2 linked regions of the Symmachiella macrocystis genome follow. The protein of the gene in region 1 binds, or shares a complex with, the protein of each later gene. Links are inferred from orthologs where the notes say so. Each region holds a gene or a part of one and is shown in the gene's direction. Other genes may lie near its edges.

Region 1 (11,884 bases):
GTGTGAGTCGCTATCCAGAAAACAATACAAACGATACGGCTGCGAACTGAGATCCACAAAACCGACATCCCGCACCGAGTACTTGCAAGCCGTGGCGGTCGCCGGCGCTAAGCAGAACGCGACACAGACGGCGCAATACAAAATTCGCGCCGTCCGCTTCAGCTGGTTATTGCAAAATCGTCTCAACATGCATGCCAATTCTGGAAAGAAGTCGCGTTGTCTCCTGGTTATAAGATAAGTGGCCGATTCGCTGTTGTACATGCTCAACGGGCCGAGGGCTTTTGAGATGGGCATCATTCCTGCCGTGGTGGTCGCTGCCGGGGCAGGGGAATCGAGAGAAGTCGGGCGGACCGTAACGACGATAACACTTTAGCCGGTCCGCTCGGAATTCCGACACAAGTGTACAGGGCGAGAGAATTTCGCTCTTCAGCAGCCACCGCCAAAAAGCATTGTGCATCACGTAGGTAGAGAATTGCCATGGATGACGAACCTGCGGGCGTCCCAGAATGGGTCGTGACTTACGGTGACATGATGTCACTGTTGTTGACCTTTTTTATCATGCTCGTCTCGCTCAGCGAAGTCGTCGCGGATTCGAAATACCGCGCCGTGATGGCGGCGCTGCATGGATATTTGGGATACAGCACGGCTCCCGCAGCTCCGGCGGGGAAGAACTATCCACTGAATAGTCTGGTGGAGAGGATGAAATCGCTGGGCGCCTTTCGCGACGATGTCCCCAAGAAAAAACGGGGCACCGGGGGCGTGCGTATCAAGGCACCCGACGGGACGCATCTCCGTGTATTCCGCGGGCGTGAAGGGACGGCGATTACGATCGGGGGCGAGCTTTCCTTCAAGAGGGGAAGCAGCAAAGTCTCGCCGGAGGTAGCCGCTATTGTTCGCACGATTGCCGAAAAGCTTGCCGGCAAACCGAACAAGATTGAAGTGCGGGGACATTCGTCAAACGACGAAGTCCCCCAGGATCCTCAATTGGATAAGGTGCAGCTCTCTTATCAACGGGCGCGCGCCGTTGCCGATTTACTCGTCCGCGATGGAGTTGAACAACGCCGATTGCGGATCAGCGCCGCCGGCGACACCGAGCCGATCGACGACATCGGAGATGAAGATTCCGTCGATCACGCCCGTGTCACCGTCTTCGTCTTGGACACCTACGCGCAAGAGTTCGTAGGGACAGCCGATGCCGAAGAATGACGCAGCGCTGCGGTAATTCGAATTCGCCGAATTAGCTGTTCGGGCTTGCCGATTCAGCGGCGGAATCGATGCGAAACAGCAAGGTCCCTTCCGATTTGGTCAGCGCGGGTTGCCGGTGGGTCGCCAGCGTTTGATGCGGTGCAAGGGGCACCAGTGCGCCGGAAAAGGCATGCGGCTTGAGCGTCATCTCATGCTCACTGTCGCGGCGGCGCATCTCGTCGAGCACAATCGGATGCCAAGTCGCATCCCGCTCTTCGCTCGCCACATGGTGTTGCCTCGCCCATCTCCGTAATCGTAGTTCGTCTACTACATCCATGCCAACGTCCGTGGTCCCGGCCATATCGCGCCTCCTCGGTGAGTTGGAAATATTAATGAGAAAATCAACCATCCCCGGACATACACTTTGGCCAACCATCTTCCGATCTCGGTTTCTAGACCGACAGCAAATAATGGTGGCCGCCCGGTTCCCCGTCTCGCTGGCCGAGAGAAGTCGCGAGCAGTTGAGTCCCGTGCCTTCAAGGCGGGGCTCATGGATGAACGTTGCCGGCCCCCTCAGAAAACAATGGGGGCCAGCACGTGTGGTTGATTGATCGGAACAGAATCAGCGGGGAAGTTCCCAACTATTCGTTCCTGCTTTTACATCGGCTGGGCTTGTCTCAAAACGTCGCAAAAACCGGCGCGGACTGAAGGCCAAGTCGGTTTTGGCCGGCATCAACCCGCATGCCGCGATTGACCGGCAGGACTTTCCTGAGCAGCCAACTGCATACCGGCGGTAAGGTCGGGAAGCTGTGCCTCCGCCTGATCGCCCAGATACCGTGTCCGCAGTAAGGCAATGCCGGAAACCATCCACCCCAGGGCTTCAAAATGGACCAACGGTTCAAGCGTCCCATACCACACCGAAGCGGAATAACCCAAAAACATGCCAAAAAATACGCCATTGCCCAGAATACCGTCAATCGTGGCAAACGGCCCGGCAAAATGTTGACGGCTGATCGTGATGGGCCACCAACGCGGCACGGTTTTGCAATAGGCGTCAAACTGAGCGCCCCATTCCTGTTTCAAAAAGCCTTCTTCGTACCGGATCACGCGACCGTAACGCAGCCAATGCACGGCGACAAAAATCGCGGCGAACACCGGTCCAAAGAACATTCCAAAACCGGCAAAAATCAACAGCGTGCCGACGTACAGCGGGTTGCGTATGGCGGCAAACGGGCCCCCGACCACCAAACGGTCATTGCGGGCCGTCAAACCGGTGACGACTTCCGCAGTTAAGAAACTCGTCCCCCAAATGCGGATCGCCAGTCCGCAACCGGCCAGCAACGTGGCGATGAATCCATAGGTCGGATCAATCGGGGGCGCGTACCAGACGCCCTGGGATCCATTCCAAAAATAATAGATGGCAGCCAGCACGGGTTGGCTCAAAAAGAGTATCGCGATGCGCCATCGGTATTCCCAAGGTTGTGCAGCTTGAAATATGTTCATATGGGTTCCCCTGGTGTCAGCCTCGGCCGATGTAAAGTTGTTCATTGGGTAGCACAATCGCCTCCAACATATTCACCTCAGGCGGTAAGGTGGCCATCGTCAGCGCGACTTTGGCAATCGTTTCCATGCTCATCATGGGTTCGTCATCAGAATTCAAACCGGATTCAACACGACGTTCGACCCGCACGTTTCCGGGGTGCAGGCAACTGCAGATGATTCCAAAAGGCCGCCCGTCCAGAGCGGTCGCTTGCGTCAATCCCCACACGCCGAATTTCGCCGCTGTATACGGACCACATGCCTCGCGGGTGCGTTGGGCGGAAATCGAACCGATGTTGATAATCCGACCGCCTCCCTGTTCTTTCATCATGGAGAAGGCACTGCGGCTACAAAGGAACGCGCCGGTCAAGCAGGCACCGATCACATTGTTCCAACCCTCGGTCGTCACCTGATCCAGCCGGCCCCCATCGAAGGCGCCCGCGTTGTTGATCAGCACATCCACACGACCAAACCGCTCCTGGATGAGGCTGAAAAACTGCTCAACCGCCGCATCGTCAGAGACATCGGTGGAAACCGCCAAGACGTCGGCGCCCCCTTGCGTCAATTCTTTTTCAACTTTGCCAAGCTTCTCCATGTTTCGCGCACAGAGCGCCAACTTGGCTCCTTCGGCGGCGAATGCTTCGGCAATGGCTTTGCCAATCCCTTGATTCGCACCGGTAATCACACAAACTTGACCGTCGAGTTGTGGCATAAACTACGCCTTTTCTATTCAGGTTGCCTGTTTAGCCTAGATTATCTTAGCGTCTCTAGTTGACAGCCTCAAGAATATTTCACCCAAATTTGGTACCTCGGCCCAGGCGCAACGGTTGCCAGGAGCACTGATTCCAGGGTGGCGAAGGTCGCTATCTCAATTCAGCCGCTGCCATTACGGTATATCGGGCACCCCGGGACGTCAGTTCAGACTGATACAGTTCCAAGGATTCAACGATGTGACTTCCGTAATCGGTGTTAGCGTTGTGGGCGACATAAGTCGCGAGTTCCACCGGTGCAGTCCCTTTAATACGAGCGACCGTGAGGTGTGGAGCAAAGGGGCGTGATTCGCGGGAGAATCTCAACGGTGTTAGGCGTTCATGGAACGTCTCCACCAATTCCCCCAATCCGGCATCTGTGCGCAATCCAACCCACACAACATTTGGACGGCGCAGATGCGGAAACGCTCCCATCCCGTGGAGATCGACCAGGAATGGCTCCCGTCCGGCCGCCGCCTTGTTGAGGATGTCTGTGAGGGGGGCAATCAACTCCTCTTGGGGGTCGCCCAGAAATTTAAGCGTCACGTGCCAATTCTCTGGCGCGACCGGGCGGACGGATCGTCCCAGTTCACCCAGATCGGCGTGCACGCGCTGCAATTTCGGATTGGCAGCGATTCGGAATGCAAGAAATGTCCGCAGCAAAGTTACACAACCTGTTCGGTTTTGACTTGCCGGTCCGCTGTCGATGACGTCTACTGCTCAGGGACCTCCCTGATGACTTTATGACAATATGCTTGACGATTCCACAACACGATCGATTTCCCGCGGGCGACTGCTGGTTGTTGCGGCGGCGCTGCTCTGGAGTACCAGTGGTGTCATCGTCAAGAGCCCTCCGCTGCAGCAGTTGATGCCGCAGTCGGAACGCGGCCCGACGATTGCCTGTTATCGGGCAGCAGCGGCGGCAATTTGTCTGTTGCCGTTCGTGAATTACAGCCGCATTCGATTTCGCCCTGCGCTGGTTCCGTTGGTTTGTTCGTTTGCTGCGATGAACTGGCTATTTATTTCGGCGATGACTTACACCACCGCAGCAGCGGCGATTTTTCTGCAATACACCAGTACGTTTTGGGCGTCGCTGTTCGGCGTGGTCTTTTTGAAGGAGCCGCTGGAACGCCGTAACATGGTGGCGCTCGGATTCGCCTTGGCCGGCATTTCTTGGATTGTGGCTGCTGATTGGAATAACGAGCGGTTTTGGGGCACGTTGATGGGGTTGGGCAGTGGGTTCGCCTATGGCGGCGTGGTCGTCAGTCTGCGCGTCCTGCGTGAGGAAAACGGTCCTTGGCTCATTGCGCTTTGTCACGTTGTCAGCTGTGGCGTGCTGTTGCCTTGGGTCCTGTCGGGCAGCGCGGTTCCGGACGGCATGCAATGGAGCATGATCATCCTGTTGGGAGTCATGCAAATGGCAATTCCCTACGTGTTGTTTTCGCGGGGTTTACGCTACATTCCCATCCAAGAAGCCGCCTTGATCCCGTTGTTCGAGCCGATTTGCAATCCGTTGTGGGTCTGGCTGGTTTGGAATGAAAGCATTCCTGGCCCAACGCTGATCGGCGGCGCCATGATTGCGGCCGGATTGTGCCTGCGCTCACTGAGAGGATGGAAAGTCCGTGGAGGCGGGCAGTGATTTTCTCGGAGTGCCGCGCGCTCCCGTCGGTTGAACGAAACAGGGCACGGGGAATTGGCCCCCATGCCCTGTTCTGTTTTACGTTCAACATCGCGACAAACGTTACCCTTTGGCGGCGGCCAGGGCAGCGTCATAGTTGGGTTCGTCGGCGATTTCGCTGACGTATTCAACGTGTGTCAATTTGTTGTCCGGACTGATCACAAAGATCGCTCGGGCCAAGACGCGATCCAGTGGACCGCCGGAAATGGTCACGCCATAATCGTCACCGAATTTCGTGCAGCGGTGGCCGCTCAGGCAGGAGACGTTTTCCACGCCTTCGGCTCCGCACCAACGTTTTTGACCGAACGGCAAATCCATGCTCACGCACAGGACTTCGACGTTGTCCAACGTGCCGGCGACTTCGTTGAATTGTTTGGTTTCTTTGTGGCAGGTCGGCGTATCCAGCGACGGCACGGTGGCGATGATCCGCGTTTTACCAGCCGAGCTGGCCAATGTGATGTCGCTCAGGTCCGCGCCTTGCAGTGTGAAATCGGGGGCATCGTCGCCAACTTTGAGTTCCGGTCCGACCAAATCCACCGGACCGCCTTTGAGCGTGACCGCTCCTTTACGAGTATCAGCCATGGTTGTGCTCCTTGAATCCTATTTTCCAAAATGGTGATCAGCGCGTTTCCACAGCGTGGTTCGCCGACGCGGCCGACCGGCCGCTACTGAGTGCAAAATCCAATATGCCTTGAAGTATGGCGATTCAAACTCGACTTGCAAGCGTTACAGGTGCGCAGTTTCTTCTTCGGCCCAAGTTGCTTAGAATGGCGGCGGCCGAGGGTGATTGCGAACCGGAAAGTGGATGTGTAGGTCATTTAATTCCGGGGGACAGCCCTGTTCTCGGTCCTCGAATTTCGTATCTGGTTGTGGAAGTTGTCGTGAGTTATGACGGACTCGGTTTATCATTTTGATGTGGTTGTGGTGGGGGCGGGGCACGCCGGTGTTGAGGCTGCGCTAGCGGCCGCGCGGATGGGGGCCAAGACCGCGCTGCTCAGTATGAGTTGCGACACGGTCGCCGCCATGAGTTGCAATCCGGCGATCGGCGGAATTGCCAAAGGGCAAATTGTCCGCGAAATCGACGCACTCGGCGGTTGGATGGGGCGGGCCATCGACGAAACCGGCATCCAATTCCGCATGCTCAATCGGGGCAAAGGCCCCGCCATGCACAGCCCCCGCGCACAGGCTGATAAAAAAGCGTATCAGTTCTACATGAAATGTGTCGTTGAGGATCAAGAGAACCTGACCTTGCGGCAAGAATTGGTCGAGCAGTTGTTGGTCGAAGACGGAATCGCGACGGGCGTCCGAGTCCGCGGCAATGCGGTTTATCGCGCCCCAGCTGTGGTGTTGACGACCGGCACGTTTCTGCAAGCAGTGATGCACACCGGCGAAGCCAAGACGGCTGGCGGCCGCGCGGGCGAAGGGACCACCGGGACGTTATCCGACAGTTTGCGAGAATTGAATTTCGAACTCGATCGTTTCAAAACCGGTACCCCGGCGCGATTGAACGGACGCACGATCGATTTCGCTGCCACCGAACGTCAACCGGGCGACGACGATCCGCAACCCTTTTCGTTCCTCACCGATCGCATCACACAACCACAGATGGATTGCCATCTGACGACAACTACACCCCAAGTGCATGACCTGATTCGTGAGAATCTGCACCGCGCGCCGATGTATAGCGGACAAATCCAAACCACCGGTCCGCGGTACTGCCCCTCCATCGAAGATAAAGTCGTGCGGTTCGCCGAACAAACGGGGCACCAGATATTTCTGGAACCGGAGGGCCGCAATACGCGGGAGTATTATTGCAACGGCATCTCCACCAGTCTGCCGCGCGATGTGCAGGACAAAATGATGCGCATGATTCCCGGCTTGGAACGAGCCGAAATTATGCGTTACGGCTATGCGGTCGAATACGACTTCGCCGTCCCCACGCAGTTGCATGCGACGTTGGAAACCAAAACAGTCGCTGGATTGTATTTTGCCGGACAAATCAACGGGACCACCGGATATGAAGAGGCGGCCGGGCAAGGGCTGCTGGCGGGTTGCAATGCCGCTTTGAAAATCGCCGGAAAACCGCCCTTGATTCTGGACCGCGACCAAGCGTATCTCGGCGTATTGATCGACGACTTGGTGACCAAGGGAGTCGATGAACCGTATCGCATGTTCACGTCACGGGCAGAGTACCGGTTATTATTGCGGCACGACAATGCGGATCGACGGCTGACGCGATTGGCCCATGCCGCGGGACTGGTCGATGACGAGCGGATGCAACGACTGCAATCGTTGGAGGAAGAACTGGCCCGCGCAGCCGCATTGCTCTCGACGAAATTCCACGAGGGGAACAAGTTGGAACAAGTCTTACGACGACCCGAAGTCGATTGGACGCAGTTGTGCGCAATTTCTTCCGAAGCGGCCGCGTTGAATTTGTCACCGCAGGCACAAACACAAATCACGATTGAAACAAAATACGCGGGATACATTCGTCGCCAAACATCCCAAATCGCCAAGCAAGCACGATTAGCCGCCGTCCCCATTCCGGCAGAGTTTGATTACCACGCGGTTCCGCAATTGCGGACGGAAGCAAAAGAAAAATTGGCGAAGATTGCTCCCCGTGATATTTCGCACGCGGAGCGGATCAGCGGGATCACTCCGGCGGATTTGGCAATCGTGCTTTTGTATCTTGAAGACCCAAGTCGGGTCGCATCTTAGGGACCATAAGACGAGTAATATTGTGACTCTGCAAAGGGCACCATAAGCCTCGCCATTTGGGGGCGCACGGCGAATACGAAGGGTATTGCACGATTCCGCAGAATGGATATAATGTGGATCAACGGTAAAATCGGTAAGCATTCTGCAGTCTTCCCGTTTGCCTGAATATGCCCATTTGGCCATATTTAAGCAGCTTGGCGTTGACTCGGTTATTGTTTATTGACTGTTGACACTGAAAAATCAAATTGGCACTGAACGTAATTGGCATTGGAAGTCACGTTCATACGACGATGAGTGTTTTGGACTGGAGCGGTTCACCAGGGCCATCCAGTCACCCGGATTGTCCTGATCCACGCAGCCTCCCCACGTTTTGCCCGCAACGTTTCGAGATCTTTGCATGCAGATGTGGTGTGGATGCCTTGAGAGGTCGGTCCGAAAAGCGGTTGTCGCGGTCAGGGAGGGCTTGGCCTCTCTTCGCGGAGGGATTCACGAGAGGTTCTGTTACGTCGGATGCGGGATCGCAGACCGATGGTGAAGGTGGACGAGCACCATGAAAACAGTCTTTACGACCGGTGAGGCGGCAAAGGTCTGCAAAGTCAGTCAGCAAACGATTATTCGTTGTTTCGACTCAGGCCAACTCAAGGGGTTCCGGGTTCCCGGATCCCGGTTTCGTCGGATTCCTCGGGACTTGCTGTACAAGTTCATGAAGGAAAACGGTATTCCAACCGATGCGCTAGAAAGCGGACGCCGCAAGGCGCTGGTAGTGGATGACGACGAAGAACTAGTAGAATTGATCAGCGACGCATTGGAAGCTGACGGCCGTTTCGAAATCCGTACGGCCAACAACGGGTTCGATGCCGGGATGATGGTCAAGGAATACCGGCCCGACGTCATCGTGCTGGACGTCATGCTTCCGGACATCAACGGTAAAGAAGTGTGCCAGCGCGTACGCAGCGATTCGAATTTGGACGATACGCGGATCATCTGTATCAGCGGTATGGTCGAAGAGGACAAAAAAGGGGAACTGATTGAGGCCGGCGCGAATGTGTTTCTGCAAAAACCATTCGAAGTCGACGCGCTTGTCGATGAGCTGTGTAGCCAGTTGGACATCGAACCGACCAGCGGGAAATAGTCAGCGAATTCAACGAGAGGCCCAGCCCGGCAAATCCCGGGCTGGGCTTTTTTTACTACAAGTCGTTACAAATCAACGCGGCAAACATCCCCCGGTTCAATTTCACGTTGTCACCGGAATCAATAATCCATGCGCCCGCTTTTCAATGATCCACCGGCTCATTCCGGCAATACAGGCCCGACCATGGACTCCGAATTGGCGCAGCAACAGTTATGGCAAGCCAAGTTGGAGGCATTGGCCGAATTCGCCGCCGGGGCGGGTCACGAAATTAACAATCCGTTGGCCGTGATCATCAACCGTGCGCAGCGTCTTCTGGATGAGGAGTCCGACCCGCGACGTCGACGGGAACTGGCTGCCATCGGTGCTCAAGCGTATCGCATTCGCGACATGATCGGCGATACGATGCTGTTTGGCCGACCTCCCGAACCAGTTCCCCAAGCGTGTGATTTGGCGGCCACGGTCAGCGAAGTTGCGGACAAGCTCGCCGAAGTTTTCGCCGCTACGGGCACGACGTTGGAACAGCAGATCGAGGACTGCCCAGCACTCCACGCCGATCCGCTGCAACTGAAAATCGTCATCAGCAGTTTGTTGCAAAACGCCGCCGAAGCCACCGGAGAACAGGGCCGCGTGCGGGTCACCACGACATCTGTCTTGGAAGGCACCGCACGGTTTGTTAGGCTGTGCGTCATCGACAACGGCCCCGGCTTGAGCGATATCGACCGGGAGCATTTGTTCGACCCGTTTTATTCCGGACGGCAAGCTGGTCGTGGATTGGGTTTCGGCCTGTCCAAATGCTGGCGGATTGTCGATGGTCACGGCGGACGGATTGACGTTTCGCGTACACCGTCGGAAGAAACGGTCTGCGCGGTGTTTTGGCCCACGCACGACAACGGCAACAACGACAAGTAGGTGAGTTGCCGCGGCTGCATTTGATGCAAGGGTGCGCCATTTTGTCGTACGATGGAGCGGCCTCGTTTTGCCTCATCGAGAGTATGCCAAAGGAATGGTGGCTGAGTGATGAAAACGTTCTCGGCGAGTTGTCTGCTACTGCTGTTGCTGGCGCATCCCGCCTGTGGGCAAGTGCCGGCCGCCGAGCGTAACCCGCCTCCGTTGCCCCCGCAATTTCGCATCCTCAATCCGGGTGTGGTCATCTCCGGTGTCCCGGTTTCAAAAGTGGTCATCGAAGCCCTCGATCCGGACGGACAACTGGATACCGGTTTCAACGACCGTGCGATGATCGAAGGCATCATCATTCGCACTGCCGGCAAACCCAAGGCGATTCCTCCGTTTCAACATGGTCTCCTGACGCTCACCACCGACTTCGCCCGCGAGACGAAGGTCTACGTGGAAAGCAACAAAATTTCCGTCCACCGATTGAAGCAGCCACAGCGGACTGTCGTGTTGTCGGTCGTACGGATTTCGGGACTGCTCAGCCTATTGCCGCCGCTACTGGCGATTGGCGTTGCCGTTTGGCTGCGGAACGTCATTGTCGCACTGTTTGCCAGCGTCTGGGTGGGGGCGGTCATATTAGCGCGAGGCAATTTTTATGCCGGCTTCGTTCGCACGCTCGATACGTACTTGCTGAATCAACTAACGCAGCCCAATGATCCAGCGCACTCGCATTTGCTCATTTTACTGTTCACGATGTTTCTCGGCGCGACGATTGGTGTGATGTCGGCCAGCGGCGGCACGCATGCGCTGGTGGACTCGATGTCGCGGTTTACGCGGACACGTCAGCGGGGCCAGTTGATGACGTGGTGTCTCGGTATGGTCGTGTTCTTTGATGATTACGCCAATACCATGCTCGTCGGAACGACGATGCGGCCGGTGACCGATCGTCTGAAAATCTCGCGTGAGAAACTGTCGTTTCTGGTCGATTCCACAGCGGCCCCGGTCGCCGGTTTGGCGTTGATATCCACGTGGGTGGGATTTGAATTGGGCCAGATCCAGGACACGTATACGATCTTGGGACTCGATTCACAGAGCGTGTACGAGGTTTTTCTGTTTAGCATCCCTTTTCGATTCTATGCGGTTTATTTGCTGGTGTTCGTCGCTTTGATTGCAATCGTGGGTCATGACTATGGTCCGATGCTCAAAGCCGAAATCCGTACTTTGGTTTATGACCAACCAGCCGCGCCGGGATCGGCCGTTGCGGTCAATGACTCGCCATCGGTCGACCTGCCCGATCGGCCGACTGCTTTCAATGCGATCATTCCCCTGGTCGGTCTCGTTGCATTGGTGTTGCTGGGCCTATGGTTCAGCGGGAGCCGTCTGCTGGATGTCGCCAATGCGCAGGCAGTTGCATCGGGTCAGCCGGTGTTGGAAAAAACGATCTGGCGGGTCATCGCATTGGCCGAATCGAACCGCGTGTTGTTTTTTGCGTCCTTCACGGCCTCACTGGTTGCCATGGCAACGGCATTGCTCTTCAAGTCGTTAACGTTGAATCAAGCGGTCGAAGCTTGGCTGAATGGAGCCAAGAGTATGTTTTTGGCCGTGGTGATTTTGATCCTGGCGTGGGCCTTGGCCGATATTTGTCAGGCAGGCCAATTGAATACAGCCGGTTTTCTTGTCGAACATACGCAGCAAACACTCGCCGTCCAATGGGTGCCGGCCGTGGTGTTTGTTTTGGCGGGTGTGATTTCCCTGGCAACGGGAAGCTCCTTCACGACCATGGGACTGCTGATGCCGCTGGCGATCACCATCACGCACAGTAAACTGGCCCTGCTCAACCAGGGAGATCCCAGCCATCATTTGATGGTCGCTTCGATCGGAGCGGTCCTGTCCGGCGCTATTTTTGGTGATCATTGTTCGCCGATTTCCGATACGACGGTCCTTTCGTCGGCCGCCACAAATTGCGACCACCTGGATCACGTCGGCACGCAA
Region 2 (11,700 bases), 970 kb from region 1 along the record:
TCGAACCGGCCAACACGCGAGCCGTACTAATTGAATCACTGGCAATCGCCACCCGTCATGCCAATGACGAACCGTTCCGCACCGGCGTGTATCAGGTGTGAGCGGAAAAGGCATTTTTCCCAGAAGTATCACGAGTGAGCCCCCCAAATCGATAGAACGCCTTACAATTGCTCGCTCAAGAAATCGGGCATGCGTTGGATTTTTCCTTCGGCATCGACGCACCCCAACAGCGTTTCCGCTTCGCAGAGTAACACGTCATCGCGAAAGACCTGGTAGTTGTGAATCAACTTCGCCGGCGAGGAACGGATGAGCTGGGTCTTGACGGTCAGCATGTCATCGTAGCGCGCCGGGGCGCGATAGCGGACTTCCATTTTCACGACGACGATGAACAGACCTTGCTCCTCAACGGAGCGATAATTTCCCCCGGAGGCTCGCAGCAATTCCGTGCGGCCCATCTCGAAGAAGTTGAGATAGTTGGCGTGATGCAGGTAACCCATGGCGTCGGTTTCGCTATACCGGACGCGGACTTGGATTTCGTGTTCGCGGAGCATGTTATTTTTAGTGAGTATGGCGAAATGAATTAGCGGTCATCGTCCGGTGTGTCGCCGGTTTCCTCGGGAGGTTCTTCCTCGGTGGAATCGTCAGGCTGCAGCGGAAACATCGACTGGCGCGCGGTGAGGTCTAGGTTCGGGCCGTCACAGATAAAGGGGCGTCATAGGCCCGCCCATCGTTTTCCTCTTCACCCATTTCCAGTTTTTCCAGCGCGATTTGGTACAGTTGCACGCCGGCGGGAGTGGGGTATTTTCCGTCGATACAAGCTTGGCACAACGATTCTTTGGGAAAGCCGACGCAGCGGGAAATCGCTTCGATGGGCAGGTACTTTAAGCTGTCCGCTCCAAGCGTCTCGGCCATCGTGTCTTCAATTTCCGGCGTCAACGGGCCGTTGTCCATGAACTTCGGCGCGAACAACTCCGAAATCGTCGACATGTCGATTCCGTAAAAACAGGGGGCGATGATTGGCGGGCAAGCCACCCGCACGTGAACTTCGCTGGCTCCGCCCCGTTCCTTGAGTTGGGAGACCAGAACCTTCATGGTCGTCGAACGGACGATCGTATCTTCGACGAGCAGTACCTTTTTGCCGCGGAGAACTTCGGGCAGCGGCGTGTATTTGGTCTTTGCTTTGTCGGCGCGGTTGGCTCCCTCGATGAATGTCCGACCGACGTAGCGATTGCGAATCAGGCCTTCCAGACAGGGGACTTTCAATTGAAAGGCCAAACTATCGGCTGCCGCTTTGGCTGTGTCGGGAACCGGCACGACGATCGTGTCATCGTCGATCTCGAGAGTTTCCACCGCGGCCAATTCCTCGCCCAGCCGTTTGCGAGTGAGGTAGACACTTTGGTCATCCAGCGTACTGGCGACATTGGCGAAATAAATCCATTCGAAGAAACAGTGGGCCCGATTGGGGCTGGCGGTGAATTGTTGAATCGAAAACTCGCCATCGCGAATGATGACCGCTTCGCCCGGGTGTAGGCTTTTAATGCTCGATTCGCGAAATCCTAGATTGGCCAATGCGACCGATTCGCTGGCAGCGGCAAATAGCGGGCCTTCTTTCGCATAACACAGCGGGCGAATCCCTAAGGGGTCGCGGGCGACAAACATGTTGCCCAGTGCGTTGAGGTAGACGATGTTATAAGCGCCGTCGAAATGCAGACTCAGCTCCGTCAGCATCTCGATCATTTCTGGCCGGCGATCTCCCGAGAGTTGATGACAAATCATGTGCATCAAGACTTCGGTGTCAGTTTCGCGAGCGAGGTGGAAATCGTTCTCCGAGAGGATTTCATCCCGCAAGCGCGGATAGTTTGCCAACTGTCCGTTGAAAGCAAAGCTAAACCATTTTGGCTTTTCGATGTGATGCCGTTCGAAGGGCTGCGCGTAACTTTTGTCATCCTTGCCACACGTGGCATAGCGGACGTGTCCAATCGCAGCCCGTCCAGCGTACTTCCGCATCAGGGATCGGTAGCTATCCTGATGGTTTAAGTGGAAGACTTCGGTCACCGTGCCCACGTCTTTGTGGGTATCGATGAGTTGATTGCGGTGCGGATTGAAGGTCGTCATCCCCGCCGCCAATTGGCCGCGATTTTGGATGTCGAGCAGCAACCGCGGAATCAAATTGGATGTATGTTCCACACCTTGAGGCGGGGCGAGCGGGCTAACGCCACGGTCGGGAAGGTGGTAAACCGCGGCAACGCCGCACTCGTGATTCAACTCGGCCATCGGTGATTCGGCATTCACTTAGGGATGCGAGGGTGGGGCGAGGAAAGCAAGTGCGTCTTTATGCTTCCTTAATACTTTGGCATCATACTCAACCAGCCGCCATGAACCAACCAACAAACGAATGATTTCTCGGCACAGGCGGTGGAAATGACCGCAAAGTCGATCAAGTTGCCGTAAACCGAGCCATGCGGTAAATTCGAGGTTTCCTAAATTACATTGGATGGAAACCGCGACATGGTCAATTTGGTTCGCCGCGAGGTGATTGAAACCGCCCGCACGTTGGTCGTCAAAGTCGGGACGAGCGTCCTGTCCCGCGAGGACGATACGCTCAATCTCGAGCGACTGAGTGCTTTGAGCGAAGAAATCCAGCGCGTTCGTGAAACCGGTCGGCGGGTTGTCTTGGTCTCCAGCGGTGCGGTCGGCGCCGGCATGGGCTTGCTCGGTTTGCGACAGCGGCCCCGCAATTTGCCGCATCTGCAGGCTGCTGCTGCCGTCGGACAAGCCCACTTGATCCGGCATTATGACGATTGTCTGAAAAAACATGGCTGTCATGCGGCCCAACTGCTGCTCAATGCAGACGATTTCGATAACCGCTCACGATATCTCAATGTCCGCAATACGATTTTGACGTTATTCGAAAACGGCGCGGTCCCCATCGTCAACGAGAACGATACCGTGAGCGTCGACGAAATCGCTTTTGGTGACAACGATCGATTGGCCGCATTGGTCACAAATCTGATGCATTCGCCGTTGCTTGTCATCTTGTCGACCGTGGACGGTCTCATGGATGGTCCTCCGGATGATCCGAAATCAAAGACGATTCCGTTGGTCAAAGAATGGGATGACAAACTGCTGCAATTGGCGACCGCCGACCGCAGCAAACGCGGGACCGGCGGAATGCGCACCAAACTCAGCGCGGTTAAGATGGCGACAGCCGTGGGAGAGAACGTCATTGTGGCGAACGGGACGCAGTCGGGCACACTGATGAAAGTCTTAGCGGGCGAGGAAACCGGGACGTTGTTCCTAGCGCAGGGAGCGTCCGTTCCGGCTTGGAAACGGTGGATTGGATATTCCAAGCCCCCCAAGGGAAAGCTGATTCTGGATGCTGGAGCGCGGACAGCCGTTGAGCGGGATGGCCGTTCGTTGTTGGCCATCGGAATCGTCGGAGTCGAGGGACAGGTGGAAAAAGGGGACGTGGTTGCGTTGATTGATGCGAAGGGAAACGAATTCGCTCGCGGCTTGACGAACTACAGCACAGCGGAGATTCGCCGATTGGCAGGCAAAAGGAGCGAAGAAATCGCCCAGTTGTACGAATCACTTCCATATGTAGAAATTGTTCACCGCGACAATTTGATTGTTACGGTATAACGTTCACTGAGAAGCAACGTGGGGGCAATTTACACACCGTGGGAGGAGCATTGTCTCACAGGGAATGCAGTTTTTCCCTACTCTTCCGACTTCGACATCGCTAGAATTGCGGTTTACACCCTGTTTTATTGGATTCTTGTTTTATTGGAATCGAATCGAGCAGGGTGTCGGCTGAGCGCAGATGGCTTTCCGAGGCAGGAATTTCGGTCGCCGTGCGCAGGTGTTGATTCGCGAAGTTGATATTTTGCAGCCTTGATACTCGGAAACCGGGTAGAGTAGGCTTGGTAAACACCCTGCGGTGGGTTCGATTGAATTGCTGGGGCGCTTTGAGTTTCATTCTCGTCAGACCATGTTATTTTGTAGGCTTTGCGACTTAGCCGCATCCCAGGTGACTTGCAGCGATCCTGATCCGGGCCTAAGGTTCGAGACGTCTCCCCGTACATCCATTTTTTGCGACGGTGTAACTGAATTTGAAAGCCATCATCAGCGACATTCATGGAAACCTGGAAGCCCTCGAGGCCGTACTCGCGGACATCAAAGGTTTGGGAATCGACGAAATCTATTGCCTGGGTGATGTGGTCGGTTACGGCCCCAATCCGCGTGAATGCGTCGATTTGGTGATGAAATCGTGCAAGATGTGCTTGCTGGGAAACCACGATCAAGGGGCACTGTTTGATCCTGAGGGGTTTAACGCCGGTGCCGAGCGGGCGATCTTTTGGACACGCTCGGTCTTGGAATCGGGTGATTCGGCCGGCAACGAACGCCGTTGGGAGTTCCTGGGAGAATTGCCACGCATGCACAACGAGGGCGACTTTAAGTTTGTGCACGGGTCCGCTCGCAACCCGCTCAATGAATATGTTTTTCCCGAAGACATTTATAACCAGCTCAAAATGGAGCGGATCTTCGGGTTGATTCAGCAGTATTGTTTTCAAGGACACACACACGTTCCCGGCGTCTTCACCGAAAACCTCAATTTCTTCAGCCCGTCGGAAATCAATCATGAATATGAATTGACCGGCGGCAAATTGATGGTCAATGTCGGCTCTGTGGGACAGCCACGCGATGGCGACCCCCGCGCTTGTTATGTTGTGTTGGAAAACGAACCCGCGTCCGACGCCAATGCCGAAGCGGCCGCCGAGACCGACGTGGAGTCGGCCACTCCCGCTCCTCCGGCCAAACTGACATATCGCCGCGTTGATTATGGTTTTGAAGACACGGCGGCAAAAATTTACGACATCCCCGATCTCGATAACTTCCTGGGGGATCGCCTCCGCGACGGCCGGTAAACAATGGAAAATAATCAACGCTTTTGGATTTTTATGGTCGCTGCGTCAGCGATCTATTTGGGGTGGATGTGGTTCAATCCCCCTGCGGGACAAAACCCTGCAGCCAATAAACCGGCCGCGAATGCTGAGGTTGCCGAGAAGGATCCGCAACCAGCCGCGGTGGCGGATCAGGACCCTGACGCGCCACCGGCGGATGCTGCCGCAGACGATAAGAATGCCGATGATAAGGCAGTTGTTGCGGAAGCTGCCGGAGACGAAGCCGCCCCGGAAGATGGCGACAAGCAGGAAGAACCGGCAGTTGCTGACCTTAAAATCCCAGAGTTTCTGAACCAGACAGTCCTGATCGGATCCGACAATCCCGAAACCGGATTTCGCATGGCTGTGACGATCGATACCCGCGGCGCGGCTATCGAATATGTGGAACTCAATGATCCGCGGTATCGCAATCTTAAGAATCGCCAAGCCCCATTGAAGGTTGTCGGCAGTAGCGATCAGGCGGACCACGATAAGTTGCGCAAAGAACAACGGCAACAGGACCAGCTGGTTCTCAAAGTCCAATCGATCTTCCGCAAAAATTGTTACAAATGTCACGCCAAGCCCGCACCGGCGGGTGGCTTTCGGATTGATTCCCGCAATGGTTTGTTCGCCGGCAGTGATACCGGCGCGCCGATTGTGCCCGGCGACCCCAGTCACAGTTTGGTCGTGCAGGCCATCCGGCAGGAAAACGAGCATTTCAAAATGCCCCCCGAGGGGAAGAAGCTCTCAGACAAAGACATCAACGACATTGTGCGTTGGGTCGAGATCGGTGCACCCATGCTGACACCGATGACGTTGCAGGTCACGGTGCCGCAAATTGAAGACCAATTCGCCGAGGCAATCGAATCGCTGAATTCGGTGAATTGGGAGTTGGTGGAGAAGGCAAAGGATGACTCAAAGGCGGTCTTTCGCATCACTTCGCCCGATGGCCGATTCGAATTGACCAAGACCTATCAGGTGAACAAGGCCAAAGGTGACAAACCGGAAGACGAAGTCGACGCTTACGTCCTAGATTTTGATTTCAGCATCAAGAACCTGTCCCAAGAAGCGCAGAGCGTGAATTATGTTCTGCAAGGTCCGGTGGGCGTCCCGTTGGAAAGTGTGGTAGGAGCCCGCAAGTTTCGCGATGTGCAATTCGCATTTCTTAACCGCGAAGACAAGGCCTTTCATTCCGACTCACTTTCGGCCCAGGAAATTGCCGAAGGAGAAACGAGTCTGTGGGAGCAACCGATTTTAAAATACATCGGTGTCGATGCGCAATACTTCGCCGCCTTCCTGCAGCCCGCCAACGAACCGACGGTGGAAGATTCTTATTTCCGCAACTATACGCCAGTCGCCAGCGGCACCATCGACAAGGAGCATCCCGAGCGGACCGACATTAGCGTGTCGATCACCTCCAATGACGCGGACTTGAAGCCGGGTGAATCGCTGACGCACGAGTACGAACTCTTTGCAGGACCAAAGCGGAAAGAATTGCTGGAGCCGCACGGCGCCGAGACAATTATGGATCTGGGCTGGTTCGGAGCCATCGCCAAGGTGATGCTATGGTTGCTGGACAAGTTCTATGCGGTGATTCCCAACTATGGTGTGGCGATCATCTTGCTCACGGTCATGGTTCGCTTGTGCATGTTTCCCCTCTCCCGTAAGCAGGCGCTGGGCGCCGCGAAGATGCAGGAGATCAAACCGGAAATCGATGCGCTGAAAAAGAAGTACGGCGACGACCGGGAAAAAATGGGCCGCGCCCAGATGGAGTTGTTCCGCAAACACAAATACAACCCCTTTAGCGGTTGTCTGGTGTTGTTCATTCAGATGCCGGTCTTTTTCGGTCTGTACACCGCGTTGCGGAGCAGCGTGAATTTGCGGATGGCTCACTTTTTGTGGATCGACAACCTCGCCGCCCCGGATGCGCTTTTTCCCTTGGGCTTCGAATTACCCTTTAGTTTGGGTGATACGTTCAATCTGCTACCGATCATCACGATTGTGTTGTTTATCGTCCAACAGAAATTATTCATGCCGCCGCCAACCGATGAGCAATCGGCCATGCAGGCCAAGATGATGAAGTACATGATGATCTTCATGGGATTCATGTTCTACAACGTACCGGCCGGACTGTGCGTGTATTTCATCTCGTCCAGCTTGTGGGGCATCGCCGAACGCAAATTGCTGCCGAAGGTCCAAAAACATTCCAGCGGAGGTTCGGACGATGGTGGCGGCGGTTCGAAAGGCGATAAGGGTGGTGGCTCAAAAGGTGATGGATCCCCCACGCCAGGGGCGAGTCCCAAAGCAACACCCAAATTGGGAGCTGCTAAGAAGAAATCACGACCGCGTCGCTAACCGGCCCGCCTGGAAACAGGGTGCCCCTAACGGCTTGCCCGCCAGTGCAAAGCATACATCCGGCAAAGCACAGTGCTGGAGCACCCGGCAGCGGAATTCGACGCGACAGCCAACGTAAGCTTCGGCTATGCCATTCGATTTGCACGATACAATCGCCGCGCTCTCTTCGCCGCCCGGTCCGGCGCAGCGAGGGATCGTCCGCATCAGTGGATCCGCTATTCGCGATGCGTTGAACGGATTGTTTCGCCCGGATGATCCGCCGTTATGGGAAACCGCGCGCCTGCCGCAAAGGCATCCCGGTTCGTTTTGGTTAGCCGATATTCAGCGATGGATGTCGGTCGATATTTTCCTGTGGCCAACGCAGCGTAGTTACACCGGGCAACCGATGGCCGAAGTGCACACCTGCGGATCGCCGCCGCTGCTGGAAGCGATACTGGCCGCCATTTATGCCGCCGACGTCCGCCCGGCGCGAGGCGGCGAATTCACGCTCCGTTCGTTCTTGGCCGGCAAGGTCGATCTACTGCAAGCCGAAGCAGTATTGGGAGTGATCGACGCCGATGATCAGGTCCAACTCAACGCGGCGCTGCAGCAACTCGCCGGCGGAATTTCGGGCGACATCAACACGGTCCGCGAGGACTTATTGTCATTGTTGGCGGACCTTGAAGCGGGGTTGGACTTCGTGGAAGAGGATATCGAGTTCGTCGATAACCGCGAAATCTTGGCCCGCCTCACGCTGGCCGAAACACGGATCACCTCGTTGTTGGAACAAGCGGTCGACCGCATGCGCTCAACTGGAACGGCTCGCGTCGTGCTCGCCGGTCGTCCCAACGTGGGCAAAAGCACACTGTTCAATGCATTGCTCGGCCGCGATGCCGCTCTGGTTTCCGAAATCGCCGGCACGACGCGCGATTATCTGGCCGCTGAGGTCAATTGGCATGGACGGCCGATCGAACTGCTCGATACGGCTGGCTGGGAGCTACAGAGCGAGGGACCGTTACAAGCTGCATTGGCGCTGCGCGAAGATCAACTGCAACGCGCCGATTTGATCATTTGGTGCGTCTCCGCCGATGAACCGCCCGATCCGCTTCTCAAGGAAGCCGATTGTGGAAACGCCCGTTCGCTGACCGTGCTCACCAAATGCGATCTTCCTGATACAACGGGGCCCGCATCAGCCCTTCGCGTGAGTGCCGTAACCGGCGCGGGCTTGGAAGAGCTGACCGCCGCCGTCGCCAGCGAACTGTCGCAAGACAGTGCAGCCCCTCAACAGTTGTTGGGCACCACCGGTGCGCGCTGCCGCGACAGTCTCCACGGTGCGGTCGAATCACTCCAACGAGCGCGGGAGGTCGCCGAACTGTCAGCCGGAGACGAACTGCTATCGATTGAAATCCGCGTTGCTTTAGAGGAACTAGGTAAAGTCAGCGGAGCGGTCTATACAGACGACATTCTAGACCGCATTTTCAGCAAGTTTTGCATCGGGAAGTAACGGGGTCGGCTTGAGGCGTGAGGGTTGGCGGTTTTGTGCCGAATGGTGCATGGCCCCTCTCATTTTCTCAGGTCACTGACCACCAGCCACTGACCACTTTCTACCCTCGGGGCAGTTTCTCTAGGTTGCCTTTAGGTGGAATCGCCTAAAATTCCGGAAATGCGTCGCCGTGCTCAGGCGTGTGCTTTGCAAAGATGCGAATCAGGTTGATATAACCAATCGAAACCACAAATAAAGGGAAGTTCACGGCGGAAATTCTGCGCAGCTGAGCTTCAGTTTATCGCTTTTCTTACACGTTGCCTCTCGATTGACCGAGGCCCAACAAGGAGAACACCGACCATGGCTTATTCATTGCCTGACTTGCCGTACGCGTACGATGCTCTGGAACCGCATATCGATGCTCGTACGATGGAAATTCACCATACGAAACACCATCAAGCCTACATCAACAAGGTCAACGATGCTCTGAAAGGGCATGACGACTTGGCGGCCAAAACGATCGAAGATTTGATGAGCGACTTGGCAGCCGTGCCGGAAGCCATTCGTGGCGCCGTGCGGAACAACGGTGGTGGACATGCCAACCACTCACTGTTTTGGACAGTCATGAGTCCCTCAGGAGGCGGAACGCCCTCCGGCGATTTGGCTGCCGCGATCGATGCCGCTTGTGGAAGTTTTGACAAGTTCAAGGAACAATTCAGTGCCGCCGCCGCAACTCGATTCGGCAGTGGTTGGGCTTGGCTGTCGGTCGATGGCGACAAGGTCGTTGTGGAAAGCACCCCGAATCAAGATACGCCGCTGTCCGAAGGACGCACGCCGATCTTGGGATTGGATGTTTGGGAGCACGCCTACTATCTCAATTACCAAAACCGCCGTCCGGATTATGTCTCGGCGTTTTTCAACGTGATCGATTGGGATACCGTGGCCGCCCGTTTTGCCGCCGCCAAATAAGCTCGCGCCGTTTGTGAGATGAGTCGCGTAACAGCGGTTGGCTTATCTCTTAATCTGCAGCGAATAAAACAAGACAGGGAACCGCCGCGAACTTGGCGGGTTCCCTGTCTTTTTATGCGCCCGGACAACCTGCCTAACCGATACAATGAGACGAAGTTTCCTTTTCTCACGGGGAGAGTCTCGGTGGCGATGCGTTGGTTGAACATCTTGCTCATGACGCTGATGCTGGCGATCAGCGGCTGCCACTATCTCGATCCACAATACAAGCCGACCGGTTTCAGCAGTACGCAACACAAGTACGAAGTCGAAGAAAAAATCCGGGAATGGCATGCCCGGCAGGAAAAGGAAAAGAAGCTGGCCGAACTGCATCGCCGGTTGGCCTTAGCGGACGAAGCGAAACAAGATGGAACACGGACCGTCAATGCTCAAAACAAGATGAGTCCGTCGCTGCCCGCTCGCTAACCACTCAACTACGGTCGCCGCCCGCGGCGTAGCATCTGAAAATGCTAGCCCGCAAGTTGCCAGCGACACTTCGTTGTGCTGACTGCCTCTATGCGTAAACCATGATCGCTGATGCGCGGTTTTGTAACGTTTACAAGCATTGTGAAAAAGGGCCAAAATCGGGTTGACCGTTTTTGAAGAATCACGAGAATGCCGACCACTCAAACACACCCGACGAGTCAGCATTTCGTGACACTCAACACATCTCAGCGGTCGGTTCACGACCACCATTCGATTCAGTGCTGCGGCGCCTAGCCGTCATCTCCCACGTTCTGAGTCGAGCCCGTTCCTTGTTTTGAAATTCGTTTGCGCGTGCGGTCTTGACTACCGGATATGCAAAAACAGTTTCACCGTTTCTCTCGAGAGCTGGCCGTCGGTTTTTCTCACACGTCCATTTGTTTTGCCAGGATGGTTTCGCCAGCGTTGGCGTATCACCAAGCCTGGATCAAGCGGAAAGGCAGGAGGCCTTTCGCATGTCCCTAATTCACCCTCGAATTCCCCTGGGAATTACGCTGCGCCGCATTTTGTCGGGCGCCAGCTTCGTCGGATGTGCGGACATTCGCGTGCAACATGCCACGAACAATAGTCTCGATTGCGGCAGTCAAGCCTTGTTTGCAGCACTGCGTGGTCGAGAATTTGACGGCCATCATTTCATTCGTGATGCAATCCAACATGGTGCGACATCGGTTTTAGTCGAATACCCACAATCAGACGTGCCGGTCCCGCAATGCGTTGTCCGCAATTCACGACAAGCTTTTGCTCGTATTTGCAGCGCGCTCAATGGCGATCCTTCGCGGGAACTCTCAACCGTCGGCGTCACCGGCACGAACGGAAAGACAACCACCACTTGGTTAGTACGATCAATTTTGCAAACGGCCGGCATCCAAACCGGACTGCTGGGAACGATTGAATACAACGACGGGTTTCGCGTCGAACCCTCTACCTTGACCACGCCCGATTCGATGATGCTGACGGATTGGCTCTCCTCGATGGTGTCGCACGGGACGACCCACGCTGCGATCGAGATGTCCAGCCATGCCTTGGATCAATTCCGTTGCGCGGGGATATTGATCGACGCCGCGGTGATTACCAACATCACACACGACCATCTTGATTATCATCTGGACTATGACGCCTACCGCGCCAGTAAGCTCCGCATTTTTGAAAACCTCAAACCGGGCGGCGTGGCTGTGCTGAATGCCGATGATCCAGGCAGCATCTCCTGCTTGGCGCATGCTCCGGGACAAGTCATCACGTTTGGCATTCACAATTCAGCCGATGTTTCAGCCACGATTTTGCAACAATCATCGCAGGGTACGACTTTCGTCTTAACGGCCGGAGTTGAGCGCATCGAAGTGCGGACCTCGATGATTGGCGAACACAATGTATCGAACTGCCTCGCGGCCGCAGCGGCAACGCTACATGCCGGAATTGCCCTGCCGGATATTGCCGCCGGCATCGAAGCCTTGA

The links.
Region 2: the proteins of mnmG (region 1) and CA54_RS12430 are in contact, whole or in part, in a solved structure (PDB 9HIP), measured with the Escherichia coli proteins. The link is inferred for Symmachiella macrocystis from one-to-one orthologs.

What each region holds. Positions count from the first base shown.
Region 1 is NZ_SJPP01000001.1:4,197,302-4,209,185, forward strand. Bases 5,475-8,454 are described here. They hold mnmG (tRNA uridine-5-carboxymethylaminomethyl(34) synthesis enzyme MnmG), read left to right. Parts: upstream 5,475-6,039; coding sequence 6,040-7,869; downstream 7,870-8,454. Other genes in these bases: tpx (thiol peroxidase), read right to left, coding at 5,475-5,733; CA54_RS16455 (response regulator), read left to right, coding at 8,420-8,454. Outside these bases: CA54_RS16410 (hypothetical protein), read right to left, coding at 1-189; CA54_RS16415 (OmpA/MotB family protein), read left to right, coding at 478-1,206; CA54_RS16420 (hypothetical protein), read right to left, coding at 1,238-1,546; CA54_RS16425 (methyltransferase family protein), read right to left, coding at 1,918-2,688; CA54_RS16430 (SDR family oxidoreductase), read right to left, coding at 2,705-3,436; thpR (RNA 2',3'-cyclic phosphodiesterase), read right to left, coding at 3,588-4,136; CA54_RS16440 (DMT family transporter), read left to right, coding at 4,225-5,112; more of tpx, read right to left, coding at 5,215-5,474; more of CA54_RS16455, read left to right, coding at 8,455-9,001; CA54_RS16460 (two-component system sensor histidine kinase NtrB), read left to right, coding at 9,131-9,910; CA54_RS16465 (Na+/H+ antiporter NhaC family protein), read left to right, coding at 10,019-11,884. UniProt on the Escherichia coli protein: NAD-binding protein involved in the addition of a carboxymethylaminomethyl (cmnm) group at the wobble position (U34) of certain tRNAs, forming tRNA-cmnm(5)s(2)U34.
Region 2 is NZ_SJPP01000001.1:3,224,244-3,235,943, forward strand. The notes cover bases 6,808-9,603. They hold CA54_RS12430 (tRNA modification GTPase), read left to right. Parts: upstream 6,808-7,425; coding sequence 7,426-8,781; downstream 8,782-9,603. Other genes in these bases: CA54_RS12425 (YidC/Oxa1 family insertase periplasmic-domain containing protein), read left to right, coding at 6,808-7,298; CA54_RS12435 (superoxide dismutase), read left to right, coding at 9,121-9,603. Outside these bases: CA54_RS12400 (acyl-CoA carboxylase subunit beta), read left to right, coding at 1-101; CA54_RS12405 (acyl-CoA thioesterase), read right to left, coding at 162-551; CA54_RS12410 (amidophosphoribosyltransferase), read right to left, coding at 682-2,274; proB (glutamate 5-kinase), read left to right, coding at 2,509-3,642; CA54_RS12420 (metallophosphoesterase family protein), read left to right, coding at 4,113-4,928; more of CA54_RS12425, read left to right, coding at 4,932-6,807; more of CA54_RS12435, read left to right, coding at 9,604-9,729; CA54_RS12440 (hypothetical protein), read left to right, coding at 9,913-10,191; CA54_RS12445 (UDP-N-acetylmuramoyl-L-alanyl-D-glutamate--2,6-diaminopimelate ligase), read left to right, coding at 10,704-11,700. UniProt on the Escherichia coli protein: Exhibits a very high intrinsic GTPase hydrolysis rate. Involved in the addition of a carboxymethylaminomethyl (cmnm) group at the wobble position (U34) of certain tRNAs, forming tRNA-cmnm(5)s(2)U34.